3 regions of the Psychrosphaera sp. genome follow, and region 1 is predicted to be linked to each of the others. Evidence: predicted binding sites of a transcription regulator. Region 1 holds the regulator's gene; each other region holds the start of a gene.

What was found. The regulator FliA, encoded in region 1, starts transcription of late flagellar genes. The targets are predictions, from matches to a motif close to CTAAAGNTNNNNNNNNNNNNGCCGATA.
Region 2: a site for FliA is predicted at 1,428-1,454, ahead of pomA (flagellar motor protein PomA). Genes of this name have one in related genera too.
Region 3: a site for FliA is predicted at 1,625-1,651, ahead of AC4E96_RS05405 (DUF5610 domain-containing protein). Genes of this name have one in related genera too.

The regions. Positions count from the first base shown of each region.
Region 1 is NZ_CEYNSH010000024.1:34,082-37,362, forward strand. Features, by position in the region: gene flhF (flagellar biosynthesis GTPase FlhF) at 1-756, shown strand, start outside; gene AC4E96_RS08745 (MinD/ParA family protein) at 749-1,603, shown strand; gene AC4E96_RS08750 (RNA polymerase sigma factor FliA) at 1,614-2,336, shown strand; gene cheY (chemotaxis response regulator CheY) at 2,411-2,794, shown strand; gene AC4E96_RS08760 (protein phosphatase CheZ) at 2,815-3,281, shown strand, end outside.
Region 2 is NZ_CEYNSH010000007.1:28,194-31,474, reverse strand. Features, by position in the region: gene AC4E96_RS03465 (flagellar motor protein MotB) at 1-624, opposite strand, end outside; gene pomA (flagellar motor protein PomA) at 627-1,388, opposite strand; gene AC4E96_RS03455 (exodeoxyribonuclease VII small subunit) at 1,610-1,852, shown strand; gene ispA ((2E,6E)-farnesyl diphosphate synthase) at 1,859-2,758, shown strand; gene dxs (1-deoxy-D-xylulose-5-phosphate synthase) at 2,765-3,281, shown strand, end outside.
Region 3 is NZ_CEYNSH010000012.1:43,090-46,370, reverse strand. Features, by position in the region: gene rluF (23S rRNA pseudouridine(2604) synthase RluF) at 1-191, shown strand, start outside; gene AC4E96_RS05405 (DUF5610 domain-containing protein) at 239-1,597, opposite strand; gene AC4E96_RS05400 (glutathione S-transferase family protein) at 1,849-2,826, shown strand; gene ctlX (citrulline utilization hydrolase CtlX) at 2,944-3,281, shown strand, end outside.

The DNA of each region.
Region 1 (3,281 bases):
TTCGTTGATGACAATGTAGAGTCAAACAAGGCATGGCCAGAAATGCTTGGTTCTTTGACAGAACAATTAAGTACCACGGACAACGAGATTATTAAACGTGGTGGTGTTTATTCACTTGTAGGTCCAACTGGCGTTGGTAAAACGACAACGATTGCAAAGCTAGCCGCTCGTTTTGCGCAGATTCACGGTGCTGACAAAGTAGGTCTAATTACAACTGATAGCTTTAGAATCGGTGCTTTAGAACAACTGGCGACGTATGCAAAAATTTTAGGCTGCCCGCTTAAGCAAGCAAAAGATACAGAGCAGTTATCAGAAGCAATTTACCAATTACGCGATAAGAAGCTGTTATTAATCGACACTGCTGGTATGAGCCAGCGCGACATTAAACTGACAGAACGCCTTAACCAACTTTTGACGCGTTCTCGAGTTAACATTAAGAATTACTTGGTATTGTCAGCAACCTCTCAAATGAGTGTTTTACAAGAAAGTGTCAAACATTTTAAAACAATTCCACTATCTGGCTGTATCTTTACTAAAATAGATGAATCATTAAGTTTAGGTGAGCTAATCAGTGTGGCAATCCACAATCGACTGCCAATTGGTTATTTAACCAACGGTCAACGAGTCCCTGAGGACATAAGGGTTGCAAATGCCGACAAAATTGTGCAAAAAGCTAATCAGCTATATGAACTTAAAGAAAAAGTTTCTAATAAAAATAATAAGGTAGTGCCAAAAGCAGTAGCCATGTATGATTAGTGATAACACTCTCGATCAAGCTAGCGGTTTACGAAATATGTCGATAGCGAAAAAAACAAAAGTAGTAGCGGTAACTGGTGGAAAAGGCGGCGTTGGTAAAACAAGTGTCTCTCTAAACACCGCTATTGCACTCGCCCAGTCTGGGCAAAATGTACTGGTATTGGATGCCGATTTAGGTCTGGCAAACTGTGACGTAATGCTTGGCTTACGAGTTCACAAAAATCTGTCCCATGTATTGTCTGGCGAAGCAGAGCTAGATGATATTCTTGTTGAGGGCCCACACGGTATAAAAATTGTACCAGCAACATCGGGCTCCATTGACATGGTCGAATTAACCCCAGCCCAACACGCCGGACTCATCCGAGCGTTCAGCGAAATGAAAACCCCAGTCGATGTGTTTATTGTAGACACCGCTGCAGGTATTTCTGACATGGTCTTATCATTTTCAAGAGCCTCTCATGAAGTATTAGTTGTCGTCTGTGATGAACCGACGTCAATTACAGATGCTTATGCGCTGATAAAGGTTCTAAACAGAGATCATGGGGTAAGCAAATTTAAAGTTGTGGCAAATATGGTCAGAACGATTAAAGAAGGCCAGGACCTTTTCAAAAAACTCACGTTAGTAACAGACCGATTTTTAGAGGTAAGTTTGGAACTAACTGCTATTATTCCTTTTGATGATAATTTAAGAAAAGCAGTTAGACGTCAACGAGCTATTGTTGATGCGTTTCCTCGCTCACCTTCAGCCGTCGCGTTTAAGACACTAGCTGCTAAAATTAACAAGTGGCCGGCGCCGAGTCATGCGTCCGGTAATTTAGAGTTTTTTTTAGAGCAACTGGTCAACTAAGAGGTTTCTGTTGAACAACAAAGTAGCAACGGCCTACGAAGCTCAACAAACACTGACGGATATAGTGGAAAAGCACGCTGTGCTAGTAAAAAGGATTGCTCACCATCTGGCAGCTCGACTGCCTGATAGCGTGCTAGTTGAAGACTTAATTCAAGCCGGCATGATCGGCTTGTTAGAGGCGTCCAAAAATTTCGATCACAGTAAAGGGGCTAGCTTTGAGACCTTTGCTGGTATTCGAATACGTGGCGCTATGCTCGATGAAATAAGAAAAGGGGACTGGACACCGCGTTCCGTTCACCGCAATGCTCGTTTGGTTGCAGATAAAATAAATGAACTAGAATCTAAACTTGGCCGCGATGTGAAAGACACCGAAGTAGCCGAAGCTTTAGATATACCACTTGACCAATATTACACTATGGTTAAAGAGGCTGCGGCGGGTAAAGTAGTCGGTATTGAAGACCTAGGTGTGACTGAAGATGTGCTGTTTGTCGACGATGCTGATGAAAACGATTCGACCTACGGGCAACTAGAGAAAAGTGCATTTTATAAGAACTTAGGCGAAATGATTAAGTCTTTACCCGAGCGTGAAGCACTTATTTTGTCGCTTTATTATGATGATGAGCTAAATTTAAGAGAAATCGGCTCTGTTTTAAACGTAAGTGAGTCACGAGTTAGTCAAATTCACAGCCAAGCGATGATGCGATTGAAGGCAAGAATGAAAGATTGGCAGTAATTAAACTTGTAACTTGGTTATTTTTATTAATAATAATTAATGTATTTTAATAATTTACCTCACTGGAGGATGCTTTGGATAAGAATATGAAAATTCTCGTTGTTGATGACTTTTCAACAATGAGAAGAATCATCAAAAACCTTCTTCGCGATCTTGGCTTCACTAATGTGTCTGAAGCGGATGATGGCAGTACTGCATTACCGATGCTTCAAAACGGTGATTTTGATTTTGTTGTTACAGACTGGAACATGCCAGGCATGCAAGGTATTGACTTGCTCCGTGAAATTCGCAAAGACGACAACCTAAAGCACTTGCCTGTAATGATGGTAACTGCAGAAGCGAAGAAAGAACAAATTGTCGCGGCCGCACAAGCTGGTGTTAATGGCTATATCGTTAAACCTTTCACAGCGGCAACGCTGAAAGGCAAATTAGACAAAATTTTCGAACGTCTAGAATAATCTAAAAATAAGGGGTGTGTATGTCTTCTGAGACAACTCCGCAGATTAGTCTTGACGACGCAAAAGCGCTTGTAGCTGCGCTTGAAGCGGGTGACAACGAGTCTGCTAACGAAATAGTTAAGAATTTAACCAGCCAAGAAAACCGTGAGCTTTTTGATGAAGTCGGTAAATTAACTCGTCAATTGCACGACTCTTTGCGCAATTTTCAGTTAGACCCAAAAATTGCAAATTTGGCAACTGATGATATTCCAGACGCTAAAGAGCGCCTAAATTACGTGATGAATATCACAGAGCAAGCGGCAAACAAAACAATGGATGCCATTGATGAAAGTTTACCGTTGGCAGACAAAATAAACAGCGACGTTGCAAAGCTGAAGCCTGAATGGGAAAAGCTCATGCAACGTCAAATAGAACTCGGTGAGTTTAAGTCTTTGTGTTACAGCATCAATGACTTTATGCAACAAGCGGAACAAGACACCGCTAAAAT
Region 2 (3,281 bases), on a different contig from region 1:
AACTTTGCGAATAATTGGTTTAAATTGGTCTTGCAAGTAGGCTGACCCAGAAGGAAACGAACCGTTTTCTCTAATTCGGATAATGATCTGTTGACCTAGTGACTCTAGCTCAATCGCCCCATCGATAATCTCTTGCTGCATTTGCTGCGCAATTTTCTTAAGTAACTCATTTACTTCTTCTTGCTCTGCAGACGACTCGGCTGAAGACTCTGATTCGGCATCTGCCGTTGCCGAACTCATACCACCACGCATTTCTGCGGTTTGCTCTTGTCGACCACCGGCTGATTCGTCTTCACCTTCTTCGAACTCGAGTACTTGTTGAGTGATTTCAATGGTTTGTTGCTGAATGATTTCAATTGGCGTTGGTTCTGGACGACCTGGACGGAATTCTTGTGCAATCACTGACGTCCCTTTTGGAATGTCTTTAACTTCAATTTTGTTTTGAACACCAAAGGCAAACTTCATCGAACCTGCGATTTGCTTAAACTTAAGTACATCCATCTCTGCAAAAGACAAAAGCAAAACAAAGAAACACATTAATAGTGACATCAGGTCAGCAAAGGTCCCCATCCACGCGGGGAGACCTTCGGGGGGACATTTCGGGCATTCTTCTTCAGCTGACATGATTATTCCTCAGTGTCTATTTCGCGTTTTGAAGCTGCCAAATAGTTGCGTAACACACCCTCAATAACTTTTGGGTTTTGGCCATCTTGAATACCCAAAACACCGTCCATGATTAAGCTTTGATTTAATTTTTCTTCTTCTACACGAAGGCCAAGTTTGTGAGACATAGGCAAGGCAATAACGTTTGCTAAGAATGCACCATAAAGAGTGGTTAATAGTGCTACCGCCATAGCTGGACCAATTGATTTCGGGTCATCCATGTTGGATAACATAGCAACCAGACCAACCAGCGTACCTATCATTCCCATCGCAGGCGCTATATCACCCAGGGTTTTGAATATACCAGCACCTAATTCGTGTCGTTCGGTTGTCAGAGAGATATCTTTGGATAATGTGGCTCGTACGACTTCTCCGTCATGACCATCAACCAACAAATCGACACCCTTTTGTAAAAATGGATTTGAAATTTCAGCTTCTTCTAACGCTAAAAACCCACCCTTACGGGCTGAATCTGCCAATTCAACGATTTTTTCAATCAGTTCTTCTGGGGTTTCAATTTTAAAGGAAAATGCTTTACCAGCAATTTTACCGGCACTGATAAATTGAGGAAGCGTATAGTTAGAGAGGAGTACAAACGTTGAACCACCAAATACGATAGCAATTGATGGGACGTCGACGAACATGGCAATACCGCCACCCAAAATCATCGCCAACAAGATAAAGCCAATAGCGCCTATCATTCCTACAATACTAGCTAAATCCACAATTTACTCCCGGGCAGTTGTTCTGTTTCTAAGTGTAATTATCGACAGTTATTATCGCAACTTAAATATTATCGGTAAGTTATAGACTTAAGTGCGCACTTATTCACCAATTTACATTCATTTTAGCGCATTACAATTGAATAACCATGCCTTTTAAGATACCTTTACCGGCTAATTTTGGCGGTCGTGTAACAAGCAAAAATAGAAGCGAATATAGACTTATGTCCGAACAAAAAAATGTCACCTTTGAGTCAGCAATCAGCGAACTAGAAACTATTGTACAACAATTGGAATCTGGTGACTTGGAGTTGCAACAGTCTTTACAATTATTCGAGAGAGGCATCGAACTTACTCGACAAAGTCAAAGCCGTTTGCAAGAGGCTGAGCAGAAAGTTCAAATTTTGATGGAAAAACAAGGTAGCCTTGAACTTCAATCATTCTCTGAGAATGATCAACAAGGTTAACGATTCATGTCCATCAATATAAAAATGGCTGACTACAAGGCTCGTATTGAGACTGTCCTTGACGCAAAGCTAGAACAGGCTGACATTGCCGACGTCAAGCTAAAAGAAGCAATGCGTTACTCACTGTTATTAGGTGGCAAACGCGTTCGTCCATTTTTGGTTTATGCAACAGGTGAAATGTTTGGTGCTAAACTAGAAGACTTAGATGCTGGCGCCGCAGCCCTTGAGTCGATTCATAGCTATAGTTTAATTCATGATGACTTACCTGCAATGGACGATGACGAATTGCGCCGTGGACAGGCGACGTGCCATATCAAGTTTGATGAAGCGACGGCCATTTTGGCCGGTGACACACTGCAGTCGTTTGCGTTTTCTAGTATTGCCAATCACACTTTTGCCTCGGTCGGTTTAACAAACCAATTAGCACTATTTGGCTTGATTGCAGATGCTGCCAATCAAATGTGCGCGGGTCAAAGTATCGATTTACAAAATACCGACGCTCAAAATGCCGCCAATAGCGACTTAACGCTTGATGCGTTACAAAACATGCACAAATTAAAAACAGGCGCTCTGATTGTAGCGGCCGTTAAAGCTGGAGCTGTCATTGGCAACGCGAATGACACTGAATTAGCCAGTTTAACTAAATATGCCGAAGCAATTGGATTGGCCTTTCAAGTATGGGATGACGTATTGGATATTACATCTGATACCAAAACACTTGGCAAACCGCAGGGGTCTGATGTCGCAGCAAATAAAACGACGTATCCTGCTTTGTTAGGACTGGAACAAACAAAACAAAAAGCTCAAATGTTAGTGTCTGATGCACTAGCGGCTTTAGATGAATTGCCTTATCAGACGGACACCTTACGTCAATTAGCGCAGTATATTATACAAAGAGATCATTAAGTAATTATGACTGTCAACATAGCGGATTATCCGAATTTACAAAAGGCTCTATTGCCACCAGAACTACGCCAACTTCCGCAAGAACAGTTGCGTTCAGTTTGTGATGAGTTACGTGCTTATCTATTAAACTCAGTAAGCAAGAGCTCTGGTCACTTCGCATCCGGTTTGGGCACTGTTGAACTGACGGTTGCGTTACATTACGTTTATAACACTCCGTATGACCGACTCATTTGGGATGTGGGCCATCAAGCCTACCCACACAAAATTATCACTGGTCGTGCCGAGCAAATTCACACAATCCGTCAAAAAGATGGACTGCATCCTTTCCCATGGCGAGAAGAAAGTGAATACGACACATTAAGTGTAGGCCACTCGTCTACGTCGATCAGTGCCGCACTCGGTATGGCGGTAGCCGCCGAAGCAAAACACAAAGCTAATCCTAGCGACCCAATTCGCAAAATCTGCGCAGTTATCGGCGATGGTGCGATGACGGCTGGTATGGCATTTGAAGCAATGAACCACG
Region 3 (3,281 bases), on a different contig from region 1:
CCCAAGGTCTCAACCGCCAAATCAGACGCATGTGTGAATACTTAGGTTATGAGGTCACTAAGCTTAAGCGTACTCGAATTATGAATGTCGACTTAAAAGGGCTTAGACCAGGGCAATGGAGAGACTTAACCGCAAATGAAATGAAACAAATCAATGCGGCGGTCAAAACATCTAAGAAGACCGCCAGCTAACGACCGCATTTTAATTAGGCACACTGAATAAGAAAATGGATGTGTGCCTAATCATCACCCTCTGAGTTCACATTAGGGTTGACTAACAAACGCTGTGAATATTGCTCAATAATCGTTTCTGAAAAAGAATAAAGTTCGACTATCGATGAGCGCCCTGCTTGTTTATTGAGCTCAGACATATTCTGAATTAAATCAGACACCAATGCTTTAGGCTCGCTAAAACTCTCTTGGGCTTTATTAAGACTCTGCGCAATTTGTGCCGCGAACTTACCTAACGGTTTTAACTCTGACAACACCCCTGGTTTTAATAGGCTATCTTCAGACTGATAGGCTTGAACTGCTTTGACAGAGGACGTTTGACTTAGATTGACAGAGAACGAGCCAATTTCAGTACTGTCATAACCAAGGCTCAATGCTTTCTCTAGGGCTTTCTGCATATCACCACCGTAGAAGTCTTCACTTAGGCTGTTCACTTGCTGCAATAAATCGTTAATTGCTTCGAGTTCGTCTTCATCTAAATCACCGTCAATACGCAATGCAAATTCACTTTGTTGACCAGCTTCTACTCCAAAGGCGTTAAAGGACTGCGCGCTTTGACCGCTACCCTCTCCAGCGTAACTGCGCTGACTAGAGAACTGCTCGGCACTAAGCCATTGTAACGAGCGTGCATTAATTTCAACAACGTCACCATCTCGTGTTTCTAGTTTGAAACTAAAAGCACGACCTTCTGATGCGGAAAACTGGTTGTATTGAGATTGAACGCCTGTATTAGAAACTGGACTTCCCTCACCAGCATCGACATCATCCGTATCGTCATCCCTATTACTAACTCTGCCAGCTTCTACTTTATCGACAAACGCCTCTGCGTCGTCACCTAAGTACTCTTTTGCCAACGCTTGTAGTCCATCTCTGACTTTACTATCCGTTAAACCCACATCAGACTCTACATCTTCTGACATCAATCCCATATCAGATAAGATTGAGTTGGCTTCACCAAACCCAGATTCGTACCCTTTTAATGCTGCTTCTAGGCGACTTGCTATCTTCTCTGCTGACGCGCCATTTTCACTATCAGCTTTTAATTGGCGGTCGATAAACTTAAGTATATTACCGGATGCCACTTCGGCGCGTTTTTCTTTTGCCGCAAGTAGCGCCTGCTCAATCTTATCGGCTTTAGCATCAGGTATTGCGGGCTTTATTGACCCTTGAAGTGAATATTCTAGTTTCTTTAAAACCGTTTTTTGAAATAGAGAAAAGCTCGACATTTGTTGACCAGAAAGGGTCACTGTCGAAGTTGGAGTACTGCTCTGAACACCTTTAGGCTGATCTTCGCGTACATCTTTGGTCGGCCTATCGGTCTGTCTAGACTGCAAAGATTGCAATCGATTCGGATCAAATTTAATCATGACATACCTACCTTATTTGTTACTTTTTATCGGCCTGTGACAAAGAACCTTGAACGATTTTTAATCCAACCTGTATGCTATTAAAAAGATTCAAAAAATCGAATAATAAACACAACTTTTAGCAATTATGCTTTAGGGTTTTGTTTGCTAATCTTAATTCACGCGCTACAAAAACTAATACACAGGTATAACCGTAGTGCAAATGTAGTAAACATAAAAGTGCAGTTAGCTGAAACTTAAAGGGGTGAGTAATGGGCTTGTTGGTAGACGGCAAATGGCAAGATAAGTGGTACGACACCAAAAATAATGACGGTAAATTTAAACGAGAAAGTGCCAAGTTAAGAAGTTGGGTTACACCTGATGGCGAAGCAGGACCTAGTGGTGAAAGTGGCTACAAAGCAGAAAAAGGCAGGTATCACCTCTATGTCTCACTTGCATGCCCTTGGGCACACCGCACGTTAATATTCAGAAAGCTAAAAGGACTAGAAGATTACATCAGTGTGTCGGTAGTCAGTCCGGATATGCTTGAGAACGGCTGGGAGTTTGATACATCAAACCATTCATCAGGCGACGACTTGTTTGGCCACAAATACATGCATCAAGTTTATACCCAAAATATTTCGGACTATTCAGGTCGTGTCACTGTGCCTGTACTTTGGGACAAAAAAACCAACACCATCGTTAGTAACGAATCTGCCGAGATCATTCGCATGCTAAACAGCGCATTTGATGAATTGACCGGTAACAAGGCAGACTTTTATCCTGAAGCGCTTTCTGCAGAAATTGATGAAATTAATGAATTTGTTTATCACAATATCAACAATGGCGTCTATAAATGTGGCTTTGCAACTGAACAAAAGGCCTACGAAGAAGCGTTTACGGACCTGTTTTCAGCGCTGGACCAGATTGAAGATAAACTGAGTAAGCAACGCTATCTCGTCGGTAAAACATTAACAGAAGCGGATTGGCGTTTATTCACAACACTTATCCGTTTTGATGCGGTTTATGTGGGTCATTTTAAGTGTAATCAAAGGACCATCGAGAGTTATCCACATTTGTCCGGCTACGTCCGCGAGCTTTATCAATATCCAGGTGTTGCTGAAACCGTAGACTTTTATCATATAAAACGTCATTACTACTTCAGTCACACGATGATAAATCCAACTCAGGTGGTACCCAAAGGTCCAAAAATAGATTACTTTTCTGACCATTCCAGAACAAAACTGTAGCGGTAACTGACTGTTTTTGCCGTTCGTCTCAAACAGTAAAAACATAGGTTGTGTAAAGGGAAAGGGTCTCTACAATAGCCGCTTTCCCATATCCGCTATTAACACATGAGAGTAACAATGTCCTACACAGCTCAAGCACCTAGTACGGTTGTGATGGTTCGCCCACACCACTTTGTTTCTAATCCACAAACCGCTGGGGACAATGCGTTTCAACAATCACCAGACTCACCAGGTGATATTGCTCAATTAGCTTTTCAACAAGTTACTAGCGCAGCCGAAATCATAAAATCAAAAGGTATAGATGTTTTATTGTTTGAGGACGAAGGAACTCTCACGCCAGATTCTGTTTTTCCAAATAATTGGTTTTCGACTCATGCCAATGGCGCTCTTTGTATTTACGCCATGTACCCTGAGAACCGTCGACTTGAGCGTCGTAATGACATCATTGAACACAT